4 regions of the Pantoea phyllosphaerae genome follow, and region 1 is predicted to be linked to each of the others. Evidence: predicted binding sites of a transcription regulator. Region 1 holds the regulator's gene; each other region holds the start of a gene.
What was found. The regulator PurR, encoded in region 1, represses purine synthesis genes. The targets are predictions, from matches to a motif close to CANGCAAACGTTTGCNTG.

Region 1 (4,587 bases):
CAAGACCAAGTGAGCCTTCCTGAATCACGCGCTTAAAAAAGTCAGGCTGTTTAACCTGAATATCCCAGGGGCGGCTGCCGTTGATTTCGATGTCCGCTTTTTCCAGCATTTCGTGGACAATGCGATACCAGTGGTTTTCTTCAAGGCTCACTTCTTCTATTAACGATGAACTCATAGCTTCTCCATCACCTGTCCGCGTTGAACCTGAGAAAAAGAATAGTCAATTTCTCAAGTCCTGTGAGAAATGTCACGGATTGCTCCGTGCGCCTGATATCCGACGTTTTACAGAGGATTGGATCTAAAAATCGGGGTCTGACGCAGCAGGAAACGCGCGCGCAGTCACCATCCGGGCGATAAGCCTCGCCTAATAATAGAACAATTATGTTATTGATTTGTTGCAGATTTATTGACCCGATTGAGTATATGCTCAACCAGGTCAGTATTCAACGACTTATTGTTAGGGCGCTAACTATAAAAGTTGCCTTAGTGATTATCCTGGCAGGGAGTGGTAACGCGGACAATATCCATTTGTGCGCTGGCGCGTCGCTGCCAGACGTAGCCCGCTATCGCCAGCGCGATAGTGGCGACCATAATCAGCGTAGTCATCAGCAGCGGCTGTTGTAAACCTGCGGAGACCGCGAGGCTGGCAAGGAAGCAGAGGCCAAGCTGCAGGGTATTCTGCAGCGCCGCGGCTTTACCGGTGGCGTGCGGGAAGGGCAGCAGCGCATTCGACACCACGATTGGGTAGATCGCGCCGTTCGCCAGCGCCATGCCGCAGAAGGGCGCAAGCAGGGCAATCAGGTTGTGGCTTCCGCCGAGGGCCACGGCGAACAGCGTCGCCACGCTCAGGCTGTAAAGCGCCAGCAGCAACGGGAGGAGCTGCGCGCCACCAAAACGGTTGAGCAGCGCGCGGCAGCCAAATCCGCCCAGCAGAAAGGCGATGGTTTGCGGAATATAGCTCAGGCCGATATCCGCCGGCGTCAGGCCTGCATCGGCGAGAATAAAGGGCGAACCGGTCAGCCAGGCGAAAAAGCTGGCGGAGCAGGCGGCATAGATCAATACGTTGCCGCCATAGACGCCGGAGCGCAGCAGCGAGAAAAAGCCGGGCTGCTCGCTCGCCTCTTTGGCCGCCGGGCGGCTGGCGGGCAGGCGCAGCGTGACCAGCATCAGCGCCACGCCGGTCAGCGTCAGCACCAGAAAGATCGAACGCCAGTGAAAATGGCTAATCAGCCAGGCGCCGAGCAGCGGCGCCAGCGCGGGCGAAAGCGCCACCAGCGGCATAATGGTGGCGAACACCTTATTAGCGCGCGCGCGTGGGTAGCGATCTACCACCAGCGCCTGCCAGCTCACCGCCGCGGCGCAGACGCCGATGGCCTGAACAAAGCGCAGCGCCAGCATCAGCACCGCATTCTCCACCCACAGCATGCCGGCGCAGCCAAGCGCGAATAACCCCAGCCCCATCAGCAGAACCGGTTTGCGGCCGATGCGGTCGGAAAGCGGGCCCCAGAAAAGCTGGCCGATGGCGAAGCCCGCCAGGAAGAGGCTCATACTGGCGCTGATAATGCCGGGCGAGGTATTAAAGCTGATCTGCATCGCGCCGAAGGCGGGCAGATACATATCGGTCGCCAGAAAGCCCAGCATGCTGAGCAGAGCGAGGTAGGGCAGAAATCCTTTTGATGACAGCATGATTTTTACTCTCATATTTCGACAGGCAGGTTAAACGCGGCAGAGTGTAAAAGGGTGCGCCCGTTACTGTGAAACGTTAATATTTGCAGAGTGCTGTGAAAATTTTTGAAAGGAAAAAGCATGTGGTCCGAATATACGCTTGAGGTGGTAGACGCCGTGGCGCGCACCGGCAGTTTCAGCGCCGCCGCGCAGGAGCTGCATCGCGTGCCCTCTGCCGTCAGCTATACGGTGCGTCAGCTGGAAACCTGGCTGGCGGTGCCGCTGTTTGAGCGACAGCATCGCGACGTGGCGTTGACCGCCGCTGGCGAGCATTTTGTGCGTGAAGGGCGCGAGGTTATCAAAAAAATGCTCGCCACCCGCAGGCAGTGCCAGCAGCTGGCTAACGGCTGGCGCGGGCAGCTTAGCATCGCCGTCGATCGCATTGTGAAGCTGCCGCGCAGCCGCCAGCTGGTGACTGATTTCTATCGCCACTTTCCCGATATGGAACTGCACATCAGCTATGAGGTGTTTAACGGCGTCTGGGACGCGCTGGCCGACGGGCGCGTTGAGGTGGCGATCGGCGCCACTCAGGCGATCCCGGTCGGCGGGCGCTTCTCCTTTCGCGATATGGGGGCGCTGAACTGGCGCTGCGTCGTGGCGCGCCACCATCCGCTGACGCACCAGCCGCAGCTCGACGACGATGCGCTGCGCGCCTGGCCATCGCTGGTGCTGGAGGATACCTCGCGCGCGCTGCCGCGCCGCATGACCTGGACGCTGGACAACCAGCGGCGTCTGGTGGTGCCGGACTGGCAGGCGGGGCTGGCGTGCGTACTGGATGGCTTATGCGTGGCGATGATGCCGGGCCATCTGGCGCGGCCGCTGCTGGATAAGGGCGAGCTGGCAGAGCTGGCGCTGCCTGCGCCTTTTCCGGAAAGCCCCTGCTGCGTGAGCTGGTCGGAGGCGCACGCATCGCCGGCGCTCAGCTGGCTGCTCAGCTATCTCGGCGATGCGCAAACGCTCAACCAGGAGTGGTTAAGCGAGGATTAACGGCGATAGTCGCGGAACGGGCCGTCGCCGACTGAGCGGCGCTCAATCAGCGTAGGACGCACTTCGATGGTCTGCGACACTTCGCGTTTGCTGGTAATGCGATCGAGCAGCATCTCCAGCGCCTTCTCGCCCAGTTCGGCTTTCGGCTGATGCACGGTGGTCAGCGCCGGCGTGAAGTAGCGCGCGTTGCGCACATTGTCATAGCCGATCACCGAAATATCCTGCGGCACGCGCAGGCCCATCTCGTCGGCGGCGCAGATCGCGCCCATCGCCATAATATCGCCGCCGCAGAAGATCGCCGTCGGGCGCTGCTTCTGCTGCAGGATCTGCTGCATCGCCTGGTAGCCCGACTCCGGCTCGAAATCGCCCTGTACGATCCACTCGGGACGCACCGAGATGCCCGCTTCCTCCAGCGCTTGCAAAAAGCCCGCGTGGCGTCCGCCGCCGGTGTTGCGCTCCAGCTGGCCAGGAATCGCTCCGATATCGCGATGGCCGCGTTCAATCAGATAGCGTCCCGCCAGATAGCCGCCCTGAAAAGCGTTGTCGAGCACGGTGTCGGTAAAGTCGCCGCGCGATTCACCCCAGTCCATCACCACCATCGGAATATTGCGGTTCTCTTCCAGCATCTTCAGCAGATCGTCCGGATACTCGGAGCACATGACCAGCAGGCCGTCGACGCGCTTCTGCGCCATCATCGACAGATAGGCGCGCTGCTTCTGCAGATCGTTGTGGGCGTTGCCGAGAATTAAGGTATAGCCCCGCTCGAAGCAGTGATGCTCAACCGCTTCGATGATTTCCGCAAAATAGGGGGCTTCGCTGGAGGTAGCCAGCAGCCCCAGCGTTTTGGTGTGGTTAACCTTCAGGCTGCGCGCCACAGCGCTGGGCGAATAGTGTAATTCCTGAATCGCCTGCCAGACGGCGTTGCGCGTCTCTTCCGCAACGAAGCGCGTTTTATTGATCACGTGAGAAACGGTGGTGGTGGAGACACCCGCGCGCTTCGCGACATCTTTGATTGTTGCCATTAAAAAGAGACTCCAGAACTTATCAATAAGCTACTGATAAGCATAATGTTAAACGTTTGCGTCCGCTAAGAGAGTTTTCTGTTAATTCGCTACAGTTTTTGTCGGTGAAATACTCACTGGGCAGGACAAAACAGGGGCTGTTGCGTGCGAACGGCACGGGCGTTGCGTCAGTTGCGCAACAGAGCCGGGGATTCTAACAAGGCTTGCGGGATAAAACGAGATTTTTACCGGCAACTATGGGAAAATCACACAAGACCCTGACAATTGTAAGGATAAGGAGAGGTAATGAGCACCGATTTAAAACTGGCGTTGATGACCACCGGCGCGGCACTGCTGATGATTGTGGCCTTTAGTTTTACCGCCGTCATGCACTAACAGACAGCCATAAAAAAACCGGGATTATCCCGGTTTTTTTATGGCGCTTAGCGAATGGTTTTCGGCGTCATCACCCGGCGCGCGCCGATGTAGTGACGCTGCCAGTAATCATCCGAAAGCCCGCTAATCTGGATATCTTTACCAGTGCGCGGCGACTGAATGAATTTGCCGTTGCCGAGATAAACCCCGACGTGGTCAGCGGTGCCGCGGCCGTTGATGCGAAAGAAGACCAGATCGCCTTTCTCCAGCGACTCGCGCTTCACCGGCGCAGCGTCGCGCAGATGGTACATTTCGTTGGCGGTGCGCGGAATTCTGAATTTTACCAGGTCTTTATAGGCGTACCAGACGAGGCCGCTGCAGTCGAAACCGGTGTGCGGTGACGTACCGCCCCACTGATAAGGTTTGCCGAGCTGACCCATCAGCTTGGTCATCGCCGTTTCGCGTGCTTTCTGGTAGCGCAGGCGATGGGACTTGCTCA
Region 2 (4,587 bases), on a different contig from region 1:
GCGCAGGCTGGCGGCCTGCGGCATCGCCAGCCGCAGCTGCTGATAGCGCGGCGCAAAGCGGCGGTTAAAGCCCACCATCAGCTTGCGTCCGCGCTTTTCCGCCAGCGCCACCAGCGCCTCGGCCTGGCTGAAATTATCGGCCAGCGGCTTATCCACCAGCACATCTTTTCCCGCCAGCAGCAGCGCTTTGACAACCTCGTAGTGGGTAGCGGTGCTGGTGTGAACGAACACCGCGTCGCAGGCGTCCGCCAGCGCGTTCAGCGAGGAGAAACAGGCCATACGGTAGCTGTCGCACACCCTCTGCGCCTTCTGCTGATTCGGCGAGAAGCCGCCGACCAGCGTCCAGCTTTCCGCCTGTCCCAGCACCGGCAGCCAGGCTTTCTGCGCAATCGAACCCAGTCCAACCACGCCAATTCGCAGCGTCATCTCAGCCTCCTTTATGCAGCAGCGTCTGCACCAGCGCCTGTAACGCGGCGACCGACTGCTCCAGCACGGCGACGCGCGCGCTGAGATCGCTGTTATCGTCCAGCGGCGTTTGCGCCAGGCTGACGGCCTGATTGTCGCCAAACAGATGCAGGTAGCGGCTTTCGCGTTTGCCCGGCTCGCGCGGCAGGCGCGTCACCATCTCGCGCTCGGTCAGGCCAGCCAGCACGCTTTCCACTTCCTCAACGTCGGCAAACTCGTGCAGTCTGCCGCTGCGCGTGCGCAGCTCGCCCGGCGTTTGCGCGCCGCGCAGGAACAGCAGCGTCAGAATCGCCACCTCGGCGCTGCTGAGCTGCAGGTTGCCGAAGGTCGAATTGCAGAAGCGCTGCTCATACTTCGCCACGCGCTGCCCGAAGCCGCTGTTGGCCGTCGCCAGATGCTTTTTCGTCAGCCGATCGAGCTCCTCCTGCACGTCGCTTTCGGTCAGGTTCATCACCGGCTCGCGGTTCGACTTCTGGTTGCAGGCGGTCACCACCGCATTCAGCGATAGCGGATACTGCTCCGGCGTGGTGACCTGCTTCTCCAGCAGGCAACCCAAAACACGCAACGCCAGCGGCGAAAGCGCCATTTTCATTCCGATCTCCTTATTAGCCGCGCCGATCCGGCGTCCACTCCTGACGGGTCAGCGCGGTCAACACGTGATCCTGCCAGCGGCCGTCGATTAACAGATAGTCTTTCGCATAACCCTCTTTTTCAAAGCCGAGGCGCGCCAGCAGCGCACCGCTGCGCTGATTATGCGGCATGTAGTTCGCCATAATGCGGTGGATATTCTGCTGGCGTTGCATATAGCGAATGGCGGCCTGCAGCGCTTCAAACATCAGCCCCTGTCCTTGCCACTTTTCGCCCAGCGAATAGCCGAGGTAGCAGGCGTGGAAGGAGCCGCGCAGCACGTTGCTGAAGTTGGCGACGCCGCGCACTTCAGACTCGTCGGGATCCATCAGAATGAAATAGTAGGCGGAGCCGCTTTTCTGCATATCGGCGATCAGGCTCAGGCGCGCCTGCCAGCCGGAGGGATAACAGTGGCTCTCGTCGCGCACCGGTTCCCAGGGTTTTAAGAAGGCGCGGTTTTCGGCGTAGTAATCCGCCAGTCGCCAGGCGTCGCGCTCGTGAACCAGACGCACCACCAGGCGATCGGTGGTTAATCGCACCCTGGGCGCGGCAGAACGATAGCCAAACATCATGACTCCTGAAATCTGAGGCTTAAGGAAAGCGGTGCTAATAACATAGCTTTCACTATAACCGCCGCCCCTGCTGCGGTAAAATATTCGTTAACAACCAGTATGAAACGCGTTGATTTTATTTTGCAAATCCCGGCCCGCTCGCGGCATAGGTTTGCCCTCGCCCGGAATCTCTTCCATACTTCCGACACGCCCTCAATCAGGGTGACGCCCGTCGCCCTGACTATCATAAGGAGACCGGGATGAAACTCTACATCTACGACCACTGCCCCTTTTGCGTCAAAGCGCGCATGATTTTCGGCCTGAAAAACCTGCCGGTAGAGCTTATCGTGATGCTTAATGATGACGAAGCGACGCCGAAAAAGCTGGTGGGGCAGAAGGTCGCGCCCATTCTGCAAAAAGATGACGGCAGCGCAATGCCGGAAAGCCTCGATATTGTGCGCTTTATTGATAAAAGCGACCGGGAGCCGCTGCTGAACGGCAAAATCAATCCGGCGATCGGCGACTGGCTGCGCAGCGTCAACGACTACGTTAATAAGCTGCTGCTGCCGCGCATCGCGGACGCCGCCTTCGCCGAATTCGCCACGCCAGAGGCGCGTGACTATTTCCGCCAGAAGAAAGAGGCGGCGATCGGCGATTTCGCCGAGCTGAAGAGCCATGCGCCAGGCCTGATCAAAAAGGTCAGCGACGATCTGCGCCAGCTCGACAAGCTGATTGTCAAACCCAACGCGGTCAACGGCGAGCTGTCGGAAGATGATATCCACCTCTTTCCGCTGCTGCGTTCGCTGACGCTGGTAGCCGGCATCGACTGGCCGAGCCGCGTGGCCGACTATCGCGACAACATGGCGAAGCAGACGCAGGTCAACCTGCTCTCCTCTATCGCCCTCTGATCCGGTTTGATGAGAGGCGCGCCGGCGTTTCTCATCGCCTTTTTAATGACACCTCATCTGCATTCAGGCACCCTAGGCGCTGCATGAGCATCAACTGGATGAGGACAAAATGAAAAAGGCATTTCTGGGGCTGACGGCCCTGTTTTTCGCCGTGCTGGTTAGCGGCTGCAATCAGCTGACGCAGTACACCATCAGCGAGCAGGAAGTGAATCAGGCGCTGGCGAAGCACAACAATTATGAAAAAGATATCGGTGTCGCTGGCCTGGTGAACGCCCATATCCTGCTGACCGACCTCAGCAGCCAGATTGGCCGCGAGGAGCCGGACCGCGTCACGCTGACCGGCAGGGCGAAAATCAACGTCAGTTCGCTGTTTGGCCCGCAGGAAGCGGATATGCAGCTGAAAATGAAGGCGCAGCCGGTATTCGACGCGCAGCAAGGCGCCATCTATCTGCGCGATCTGGAGATCGTCGACGCGCAGGTGCAGCCGGAAAAAATGGCCGCGGTGATGAAAAGCCTGACGCCCTATCTGAATCAGTCGCTGAAAAGCTACTTCAATCAGAAGCCGGCCTATGTCTTGAGCGTCGATCGCAGCAAAGGCGAGGCGCTGGCGAAGAAATTCGCTAAGGGCCTTCAGGTCGAGCCTGGCCAGCTGGTGATTCCGTTTACGCAGTGACAAGGTGCAGGCGTGGGTGACATGGCCCGATCGCAAAGACGCAAAAGCGCCATCCCTGGCGGCTCGTCCCGCGCAGTCCCTTGCGCGGGACGCTTTGCTCTTCGGTCCATGTCACCCGCGCTGTAAGCTCATCTGCGGTCTGGCGCCGTGCCCGCTGTTCTTTTCCCCCTCCCTGCAAGAAAAGAAGTGCAAACGGTTGCCCGACACCTTATGCTTTGTACCCGGCCAAAACGCGCCTCTACGTTTCCTGACTAGCCGGAGCTTCACTGATGACTGCACACCCTCAGCAACTTACTATCCGCCGCCCTGACGACTGGCATATTCACCTGCGCGACGACGCGATGCTGAATACGGTCCTGCCCTATACCAGCGCGGTTAACGGACGTGCCATCGTGATGCCCAACCTGGTGCCGCCGGTCACCAGCGTCGCTGCCGCCGTCGCCTACCGCGACCGCATCCTGGCCGCGCTGCCCGCGGAACATCGCTTCACCCCGCTGATGACCTGCTACCTTACCGACTCGCTCGATCCCAGTGAGATCGAACAGGGCTTCAATGCGGGCGTGTTTACCGCCGCGAAACTCTACCCGGCGCATGCCACCACCAACTCCAGCCACGGCGTCACCCATATCGCCGCCATCAGCAGCGTGCTGGAGCGGATGCAGAAGATCGGCATGCCGCTGCTGATTCATGGCGAAGTCACCCACGCCGACATCGATATTTTCGACCGTGAGGCGCGCTTTATCGACAGCGTCATGGAGCCGCTGCGCAAAACCTATCCGGAACTCAAAATCGTCTTTGAGCACATCACGACGCGCGAAGCCGCGCAGTACGTCGAGGCGGGCAATGACAAGCTGGGCGCCACTATTACGCCGCAGCACCTGATGTTCAACCGCAACCATATGCTGGTTGGCGGCGTGCGCCCGCACCTCTACTGCCTGCCGATCCTCAAGCGCAACGTCCATCAGGAGGCGCTGCGCAGAGTGGTTGCCAGCGGCCATCCGCGCTTCTTCCTCGGCACCGACACCGCGCCGCATCTGCGCCATCTTAAAGAGGCGAGCTGCGGCTGCGCGGGCGTTTTCAACGCGCCGACGTCGCTGCCCGCCTACGCTACCGTTTTCGAAGAGCTGGACGCCCTGGCGCACCTGGAAGCGTTCTGCTCGGAGAACGGCCCGCGCTTTTACGGCCTGCCGCTGAATGAAGGGAGCGTGACGCTGGTGCGCGAACCCTGGAAAGTCGAAGAGAGCATCAGCATGGGCGAGCACGCGCTGGTGCCCTTCCTCGCCGGCGAAACCCTGAACTGGCGCGTGAAAAACTGATTGCGCTTTCGCTTGCCTCCGGCCGGAATATACTGTAAATATATACA
Region 3 (4,587 bases), on a different contig from region 1:
AAAATCTTGTCGCCGGCATCGCCCAGCCCCGGAATGATATACCCCTTTTCATTCAGTCCGTGGTCGACCGACGCGGTGTAGAGCTCAACGTCCGGATGCGCCTTCTCCAGCGCGGCGATGCCTTCCGGCGCGGCGACCAGCACCAGCACCTTGATGCTGCTGCAGCCCGCTTTTTTCAGCAGATCGATAGTGGCGATCATGGAGCCGCCCGTGGCCAGCATCGGATCGACCACCAGCGCCAGGCGCTCTTCGATATTGGAGACCAGCTTCTGGAAGTACGGCACCGGCTCCAGCGTCTCTTCGTCGCGGTAGACCCCGACCACGCTGATGCGCGCGCTTGGCACATGCTCCAGCACCCCTTCCATCATCCCCAGGCCGGCGCGCAGAATCGGCACCACGGTGATTTTTTTACCTTTGATTTGATCGATTTCCACCGGGCCGTTCCAGCCTTCGATGGTAACGCGCTCGGTTTCCAGGTCGGCGGTGGCTTCGTAGGTCAGCAGGCTGCCAACTTCCGAGGCCAGCTCGCGGAAGCGCTTGGTACTGATATCGTGCTCACGCATCAAGCCCAGTTTATGTTTGACCAGCGGGTGTTTGACTTCCACGATCTTCATTGGTGTTCTCCCGGAATGAGTTGAGCTAAAAAAAATCGCGGGATTATACCGCCTTTTCGCAAGCGCGCCATATGTCGTTGCGCAAAGAGGCGAAGTTTTGATCCGTTATTCAAGGATTGATGAAAATCGTCCGGCGCGCAATTTGACCAGGCGATGGGGCTCGCAAACGTTTGCCTGCGCTGTTAGAATTGGCGCGCTTTTTGTTAACCACCAACCGCAATCGCGTGGGGATTCCGCAGTGACCGACAAGACCTCTCTCAGCTACAAAGACGCCGGCGTTGATATCGATGCTGGTAATGCTCTGGTTGATCGTATTAAAGGCGTAGTGAAAAAGACCCGCCGCCCGGAAGTTATGGGTGGGCTGGGCGGTTTCGGCGCCCTTTGCGCGCTGCCGCAGAAATATCGCGAGCCGGTACTGGTCTCCGGAACCGACGGCGTCGGCACTAAGCTGCGTCTGGCGATGGATCTGAAGCGCCATGACGCTATCGGCATCGATCTGGTCGCCATGTGCGTGAACGATCTGGTGGTTCAGGGCGCAGAGCCGCTGTTTTTCCTCGACTATTACGCCACCGGCAAGCTGGACGTCGAGACCGCTTCTGCCGTTATCACCGGCATCGCCGAGGGCTGTCTGCAGTCTGGCTGCGCGCTGGTAGGCGGCGAAACCGCTGAAATGCCGGGCATGTACCACGGCGAAGATTACGACGTGGCGGGATTCTGCGTCGGCGTAGTTGAGAAATCTGACATTATCGACGGCTCAAAAGTGCAGGACGGCGACGTGCTGATTGCGCTGGGCTCCAGCGGCCCGCACTCCAACGGCTATTCGCTGGTGCGTAAAATCCTGGAGGTAAGCCAGACCGATCCGCTGACCAAACAGCTGGATGGCCGCCCGCTGGCGGATCACCTGCTGGAACCGACCCGCATCTATGTGAAAAATATTCTTAGCCTGATCGAGCAGGTCGATGTGCATGCGATTGCCCATCTGACCGGCGGCGGCTTCTGGGAAAATATCCCGCGCGTGCTGCCGGATCACACCCAGGCGGTGATCGACGAGAAGAGCTGGGAGTGGCCCGCGGTCTTTGACTGGCTGCAGCAGGCGGGCAACGTCAGCCGTCATGAGATGTACCGCACCTTTAACTGCGGCGTCGGCATGGTGATCGCCCTGAGCGCCGCTGAAGCCGACAAGGCGGTAGAGCTGATGCGCGCCGCGGGCGAGAAAGCCTGGAAGATCGGCGTCATTAAGGCGTCAGATGCGGAAGAGCGCGTGGTTATCAACGCATGAAAAAGCTGGTTGTACTGATCTCCGGTAACGGAAGTAATCTTCAGTCCATCCTCGACGCCTGCGCAAGCGGGCGGATTAACGGCAGCGTCGCTGCCGTTTTCAGTAATAAAGCGACCGCTTACGGCCTGACGCGCGCGCGCGACGCGGGCGTGCCTACCCATGCGCTGGCGGCGGGCGATTTTCCCGATCGCGAAGCCTTCGATCGTCAGCTGATGCGGGAGATCGACGCCTACGCGCCGGATCTGGTGGTGCTGGCGGGCTATATGCGCATCCTGAGCAGCGCCTTTGTCGCGCATTATCAGGATCGCCTGCTCAATATTCATCCTTCCCTGCTGCCGAAGTACCCTGGCCTGCACACCCATCGTCAGGCGCTGGCGAACGGCGACGCCGAGCACGGCACATCGGTGCATTTCGTCACCGACGAGCTGGATGGCGGCCCGGTGATACTGCAGGCTCGCGTGCCGGTCTTCCCTGACGACAGTGAAGACGAGGTTACCGCGCGCGTGCAGCATCAGGAGCATGCAATCTATCCGCTGGTGATTAGCTGGTTTGTCGAAGGTCGGTTAGCGATGCGCGAGGGCAAGGCCTGGCTGGATAATCAGCCGCTGCCGCCGCAGGGCTACGCCTGCGACTAAGGCATAACGCTGTTTGACTCGTCCGTGCTTACGTAGATGGCATGGACCGATCGCAAAGCCGCTTAAGGTATCTATACGCGCTCGTCCTGCGCGGACACGCACCTCCTCCCTGAGGTGCGCCCGTAAACGGGCCAGCGCTCTGCGCTGTTCAAAAACGCTCCCGGCGTTTTTGTCCCTGGCGCAGGACGCTTTGCTCGTCTGCCCATGCCAGCTACGTTTTAACTTTGTTAGCTGCCTGTGACAACCAGTACCGCTACCTCAGCCGTAGCGCCCGGTAATGTAATCCTCGGTGCGCCGGTTGCCCGGCGAGGTAAAGATGCGGTCCGTCTCATCGAACTCCACCACCGCGCCCTGATGCATAAAGGCGGTGTAGTCGGAGACGCGCGACGCCTGCTGCATATTATGGGTGACCAGCACCAGCGTGAAGTGCTGCTTCAGCGTGGCCATCAGCTCTTCAATCACCAGCGTTGAGATAGGATCGAGCGCCGACGTTGGCTCATCCAGCAGCAGCACTTCCGGTTCGATAGCGATGGCGCGAGCGATGACCAGCCGCTGCTGCTGGCCGCTGGAGAGCGTCAGCGCGTTCTGCCCCAGCTGATCTTTTACCTCGCCCCATAGCGCCGCGGCACGCAGCGCACGTTCGCACGCCTCGTTCAGTACCCGCCTGTCGCGCACGCCCTGCAGTCGCAGGCCGTACACCACATTTTCATAAATTGATTTAGGAAAGGGATTGGGTCGCTGAAACACCATGCCGATGCGGCGGCGCAGCGCCGAAAGATCCTGCGCCGGCTGCATAATGTCGTGGCTGCCCAGCAGAATGTCGCCTTCGATACGGCAGCTGTCTACCACGTCGTTCATGCGATTAAAGCAGCGCAGCAGCGTCGATTTGCCGCAGCCGGAAGGCCCGATCAGCGCGGTAATGCGCTTCTCGGGAATGCGCAGCGAAATATCATGCAGCGCCTGACGTTCGCCATACCATAACGAAAGGTGGTTTAGCGTCAGCGCCGTTTCGGTATCGGGCATCATAGTCATCATCTTTTATTGGGTCATCAGCCGGTAGCGTTCGCGCAGCCGATGGCGCAGCGCCATCGCCAGCAGATTGAGCGACAGAATAATTGTCACCAGCAGCAGCGCCGTGGCGTAGACCAGCGGGCGATCCGCCTCGACGTTGGGGCTCTGAAAAGCGAGATCGTAAATCTGAAAGCCGAGGTGCATAAATTTGCGGTCAAGATGCAGCCAGGGAAAGACCGCGTCGACCGGCAGTTCCGGCACCATCTTCACCACCCCCACCAGCATGAGCGGCGCGGTCTCACCCGCCGCGCGCGCCACCGCCAGAATCAGGCCGGTCAGCATCGCCGGCAGCGCCATTGGCAGCACCACATGCCATAGCGTCTCCGCCTGGGTGGCGCCCAGCGCCAGCGAGCCCTGGCGCAGCGAGTCGGGGATGCGCGACAGCCCCTCTTCGGTGGCGACGATCACCACCGGCAGCGTCAGCAGCGCCAGCGTCAGCGACGCCCACAGCAGCCCCGGCGTGCCGAAGGTGGGATTGGGCAACGAGCGGGAAAAGAAGAGCTGATCGAGCGTGCCGCCTGCCAGCCAGACGAAAAAGCCCAGCCCGAACACGCCATAGACGATCGACGGTACGCCCGCCAGATTGACCACTGCAATGCGCACCAGCCGCGTCAGGGCGTTGCGCCCGGCATATTCATGCAGCCAGATGGCGGCGATAACGCCCAACGGCATCACCACCAGCGACATCAGCAGCACCATCAGCACGGTGCCGAAAATCGCCGGAAAGGCGCCGCTGTCGCTCTCGCCGTCTGCGGGCGAATCGCTGACGAAATGCCAGATCTGACGCAGCGTATGGGCCAGTTTTTGCTGCGCGTTCATGGCGTTAGGACGCCAGGCTTCGACCACCTGGGCCAGCGGAATGGCGTGCTCGCGATGTTGTGCGTCGCGCAGGATCACCACGTCACGCTGGCTCTCGCGCTGCAGGTCGGCCAGCCGGCTGCTGAGGCGGGCGAAGCGCCGCTGCAACGCCGCCTGGTTCGCCTCAAAC
Region 4 (4,587 bases), on a different contig from region 1:
GATCGACTGCGCCACTGAACGGTTAAAGCGGCGTTCCCCGTGCTGAATGGTCAGCTGCGCAAAGGTGCTGAAATCGGCGTCCTGCGGCAGCGATTTGTCGCACACCGTGTCGTACCAGGCCTGACCCGCCTGCTCCCAGGCATAGCCGCCCAGCGCTTTCGCCGCCAGGTAAAAGGCGCGGTTGGGTATGCCGGAATTCAGATGCACGCCGCCGTTGTCTTCACGCGTCTTAATATAGTGATCCATATGCGCAGGCTGCGGATCCTTGCCCAGCATCGGATCGTCATAGGCGGTGCCCGGCTCCGCCATCGAGCGCAGCCCGCGTCCGTTAATACCGCTCGCCAGCAGACCTTCGCCGATAATCCAGTCAGCTTTGTCCGCGCTCTGCTTCAGATGGAACTGCTTAACCAGCGAGCCGAAGACGTCTGAGAGCGACTCGTTTAGCGCGCCCGCCTGTTCGAAATAGATCAATCCGGCTTCTGTCTCGGTCACGCCGTGCGCCAGCTCGTGCGCTACCACGTCGATGGCGATAGTAAAGCGGTTAAAGATTTCGCCGTCGCCGTCGCCGAACACCATCTGCTGTCCGTTCCAGAAGGCGTTTTGATACGCCTTGCCGTAATGGACGGTGCCGAGTAGCTTCAGCCCCTGATTGTCGAGGGAGTTACGCTGATAGGTTTGCCAGAAGAAATCATAGGTTACGCCAAGATAATCCCAGGCTTCCCGGGCGGCGACATCGCCGGTGTCAGGCTGACCCTCGCTGCGCAGCAGCTCGCCCGGCAGGTTCTGCGTGTTTTTCGCGTCAAAGATTTCGCGCTCGACATGGCCGCCCGTCGCCGTCTGCGGCGCGACCGGCTTTTGCCAGTTCTCCGCCATCAGATGCTGAACGTGCATCAGCGTGCGGCGCGCATAGTCCTGCTGATGGCTGGAACCGTGGGTCACAATGTTACGCAAGATATAAGGGGGGATAACGCTGTAAGACATACCCGACTCCTTGGCACAAGTAATGTGCCAAAAAGTATAGTCTTTGTTCAGGAAGCGGTTTTACGGCGGCGTTTTTTTTCCGGCAGCAGGCTGGTCACCTGGCTTTCCACCCAGCCATCGTCGAGACGCGTGCGCAGGGTATCGCCGCTCTGCAGCTGGGCGGTTTTTTTCACCACCTGGCCGCTGCTATCGGTCGTCACGCTGAAGCCGCGCGCCAGCGTCGCCAGCGGGCTGACGCCTTCCAGCTGCGCGGCAAGGGTTGCAAAGCGCTGTCTGTCGCGGTTAAGCATCTTCTCCATGCTCTGCTGCAGGCGATAGCGCATCTGCTCCAGCTGGCGCTGTGCCTGAAACAGCCGCGGCTGCGGCTGATGCGCGGCAAGACGCTGAGAAAGCCGATCCTGCTGCCGCAGGCTCTGACGTAGCCGGTTTTCCATCGCCTCGTTCAGCCGCTGCTGCAGGCGGAACAGGGCGGTCTGCTGACGCGCCAGGCGAAGCTGCGGATGCTGCTGCTGCAGGCGATGATCGAGACGGGAGAAGCGGCGCTGTTGCTGCGCCAGATAGTAATCCATCGCCATTTCCAGCCGTTGTTGCTGTGAGAGCAACTGTCGCAGCAGTTCCGTCTGATTTCTGCTCACGATTTCAGCTGCGGCGGACGGCGTCGGCGCACGCAGGTCGGCGACGAAATCAGCGATGGTGACGTCAGTTTCATGGCCGACGGCGCTCACCACCGGAATACGGCTGGCGAAAATAGCGCGCGCGACGCGCTCTTCGTTGAAGCTCCAGAGATCTTCCAGCGAGCCGCCGCCGCGGCCGACGATCAGCACGTCGCACTCTGCGCGCTGGTTCGCCAGCTCAATCGCGCGCACGATAGCGGCCGGCGCGTCGGCGCCCTGGACCGGTGTAGGATAGATAATCACCGGCAGCGAAGGATCGCGGCGGTGCAGCACGCGCAGCACATCATGCAGCGCCGCGCCGGTCGCAGAGGTGATCACGCCGACCTGTTTCGCCGGCTCGGGCAGCGGCTGTTTATGCTGCTGGTCGAACAGCCCTTCGCTCGTCAGCTTCGCCTTGAGCAGCTCGAACTGCTGCTGCAGCGCCCCTTCGCCCGCCGGATGCATGCTTTCGATAATCAGCTGATAGTCGCCGCGCGGCTCATAAAGCGTGATGGTGGCGCGCACCAGGATTTGCTGGCCGTGCTGCGGACGGAAGGTGACACGGCGGTTGCTATTGCGGAACATCGCGCAGCGCACCTGCGCGCCGTCATCCTTCAGCGTGAAGTACCAGTGGCCCGAGGCGGGCTGAGAAAAGTTGGAGATCTCCGCGCTCAGCCACACCGAGCCCATCTCCTGTTCCAGAAGCTGACGCACCGTCGTATTCAGGCGGCTGACGGTAAAAACATTGGCGATCGGGGGTAGCGACATGTGATGGAGATCAAATAGTAAATCAGAGGGTTAATTAACCGATACTACATGGCTGTTGGCGAGGATCAAGACTTTTTCTAAAATAATGCTGGAGGCAAACGATTACGGCCTGTATAATGCCGCGGCAATATTTTATCTGTTCTCATTCACCCCAGGTTGAGATATTGCCATGCTAAGAATCGCTAAAGAAGCCCTTACTTTCGACGACGTTCTGCTCGTTCCTGCTCACTCCACCGTTCTGCCTAACACGGCCGATCTCAGCACTCAGCTGACGAAAAACATTCGTCTCAACATCCCGATGCTCTCCGCCGCTATGGACACTGTAACCGAAGCGGGCCTGGCTATTGCGCTGGCGCAGGAAGGCGGTCTGGGCTTTATCCACAAAAACATGTCGATTGAGCGCCAGGCGGATGAAGTTCGCAAGGTGAAGAAGCATGAAAGCGGCGTGGTAACCGAACCGCAAACCGTCCTGCCGACCACGACGCTGGCGGAAGTCAAAGCCCTGACCGAGCGCAACGGTTTTGCGGGCTATCCGGTCGTGAATGAAAGCAACGAGCTGGTCGGCATCATCACCGGACGCGACGTGCGCTTCGTTACCGACCTGGCGCAGCCGGTTACTGCCGTTATGACGCCAAAAGAACGTCTGGTCACGGTGAAAGAGGGTGAGGCGCGTGACGTCGTGCTGCAGAGAATGCACGAAAAACGCGTCGAGAAAGCGCTGGTGGTGGACGACAGCTTCCATCTGCTTGGCATGATCACCGTTAAAGACTTCCAGAAAGCAGAACGTAAGCCGAACGCCTGTAAAGATGCGCAGGGCCGTCTGCGCGTTGGCGCGGCAGTGGGCGCAGGCGCGGGCAATGAAGAGCGCGTTGACGCGCTGGTCGCCGCGGGCGTTGACGTGCTGCTGATCGACTCATCGCACGGTCACTCAGAAGGCGTGCTGCAGCGCATCCGCGAGACCCGCGCAAAATATCCTGACCTGGAGATCATCGGCGGCAACGTCGCGACCGGCGCAGGCGCACGGGCACTGGCGGAAGCGGGCGTAAGCGCGGTGAAAGTCGGCATCGGTCCGGGCTCTATCTGTACAACCCGTATCGTCACCGGCGTAGGTGTGCCGCAGATCACTGCCGTTTCCGACGCGGTCGAAGCGCTGGAAGGCACCGGCATCCCGGTTATCGCCGACGGCGGTATCCGTTTCTCCGGCGACATCGCCAAAGCGATCGCCGCGGGCGCAGCTGCCGTCATGGTTGGCTCCATGCTAGCCGGTACGGAAGAGTCGCCGGGTGAAATCGAGCTCTATCAGGGCCGCGCTTTCAAATCCTACCGCGGCATGGGGTCGCTGGGCGCGATGTCCAAAGGCTCATCCGACCGCTATTTCCAGAGCGATAACGCCGCTGACAAACTGGTGCCTGAAGGCATCGAAGGCCGCGTTGCCTATAAAGGCCGCCTGAAAGAGATCGTTCACCAGCAGATGGGCGGCCTGCGCTCCTGTATGGGCCTGACCGGCTGCCAGACTATCGACGATCTGCGCACCAAAGCGGAGTTCGTCCGCATCAGCGGCGCCGGCATCAACGAAAGCCACGTGCACGATGTGACTATCACCAAAGAGTCACCGAACTACCGTATGGGATCCTGATCCCCTGAGATTTATCGCCCGGCATCAGCCGGGCGCTTTCATTATCAAGTTACCCGCTCTGGAAACGCCTCAATGACGACGGAAAATATTCATAAGCATCGCATTCTGATTCTCGATTTTGGTTCTCAATACACGCAGCTGGTCGCGCGCCGCGTCCGCGAGCTGGGCGTGTACTGCGAACTCTGGGCATGGGATGTCACCGAAGAGCAGATCCGCCAGTTCAACCCGAACGGCATCATCCTTTCCGGCGGCCCGGAAAGCACCACCGAACTCAACAGCCCGCGCGCGCCGGAGTATGTCTTTAACGCAGGCGTACCGGTGCTCGGCGTCTGCTACGGCATGCAGACCATGGCGATGCAGCTGGGCGGCAAAGTCGAAGGTTCTAACGAGCGCGAGTTCGGTTATGCGCAGGTGGAAGTGCTGACCCCGAGCGCGCTGATCCGTGACATCGAAGACGCCATCAGCGCCGCAGGCAAACCGCTGCTCGACGTCTGGATGAGCCACGGCGATAAAGTGACCGCGATTCCGTCCGACTTCGTCACCGTCGCC

Region 2: pyrC (dihydroorotase) is a predicted target of PurR. The motif match lies at 3,410-3,427, and genes of this name have one in related genera.
Region 3: purM (phosphoribosylformylglycinamidine cyclo-ligase) is a predicted target of PurR. The motif match lies at 774-791, and genes of this name have one in related genera.
Region 4: guaB (IMP dehydrogenase) is a predicted target of PurR. The motif match lies at 2,494-2,511, and genes of this name have one in related genera.

The regions. Positions count from the first base shown of each region.
Region 1 is NZ_JBPFDE010000023.1:3,668-8,254, forward strand. It holds gene cfa (cyclopropane fatty acyl phospholipid synthase) at 1-175, opposite strand, end outside; gene punC (purine nucleoside transporter PunC) at 484-1,686, opposite strand; gene punR (DNA-binding transcriptional activator PunR) at 1,807-2,712, shown strand; gene purR (HTH-type transcriptional repressor PurR) at 2,709-3,734, opposite strand; gene cydH (cytochrome bd-I oxidase subunit CydH) at 4,020-4,109, shown strand; gene ACR6A7_RS20225 (C40 family peptidase) at 4,157-4,587, opposite strand, start outside.
Region 2 is NZ_JBPFDE010000005.1:214,646-219,232, reverse strand. It holds gene ACR6A7_RS09510 (Gfo/Idh/MocA family protein) at 1-426, opposite strand, end outside; gene ACR6A7_RS09505 (YceH family protein) at 428-1,057, opposite strand; gene rimJ (ribosomal protein S5-alanine N-acetyltransferase) at 1,071-1,661, opposite strand; gene grxB (glutaredoxin 2) at 1,904-2,551, shown strand; gene ACR6A7_RS09490 (lipoprotein) at 2,661-3,224, shown strand; gene pyrC (dihydroorotase) at 3,494-4,540, shown strand.
Region 3 is NZ_JBPFDE010000010.1:114,327-118,913, reverse strand. It holds gene upp (uracil phosphoribosyltransferase) at 1-614, opposite strand, end outside; gene purM (phosphoribosylformylglycinamidine cyclo-ligase) at 853-1,893, shown strand; gene purN (phosphoribosylglycinamide formyltransferase) at 1,890-2,528, shown strand; gene pstB (phosphate ABC transporter ATP-binding protein PstB) at 2,787-3,554, opposite strand; gene pstA (phosphate ABC transporter permease PstA) at 3,567-4,587, opposite strand, start outside.
Region 4 is NZ_JBPFDE010000010.1:97,640-102,226, forward strand. It holds gene ACR6A7_RS14520 (M4 family metallopeptidase) at 1-981, opposite strand, end outside; gene xseA (exodeoxyribonuclease VII large subunit) at 1,029-2,402, opposite strand; gene guaB (IMP dehydrogenase) at 2,572-4,038, shown strand; gene guaA (glutamine-hydrolyzing GMP synthase) at 4,111-4,587, shown strand, end outside.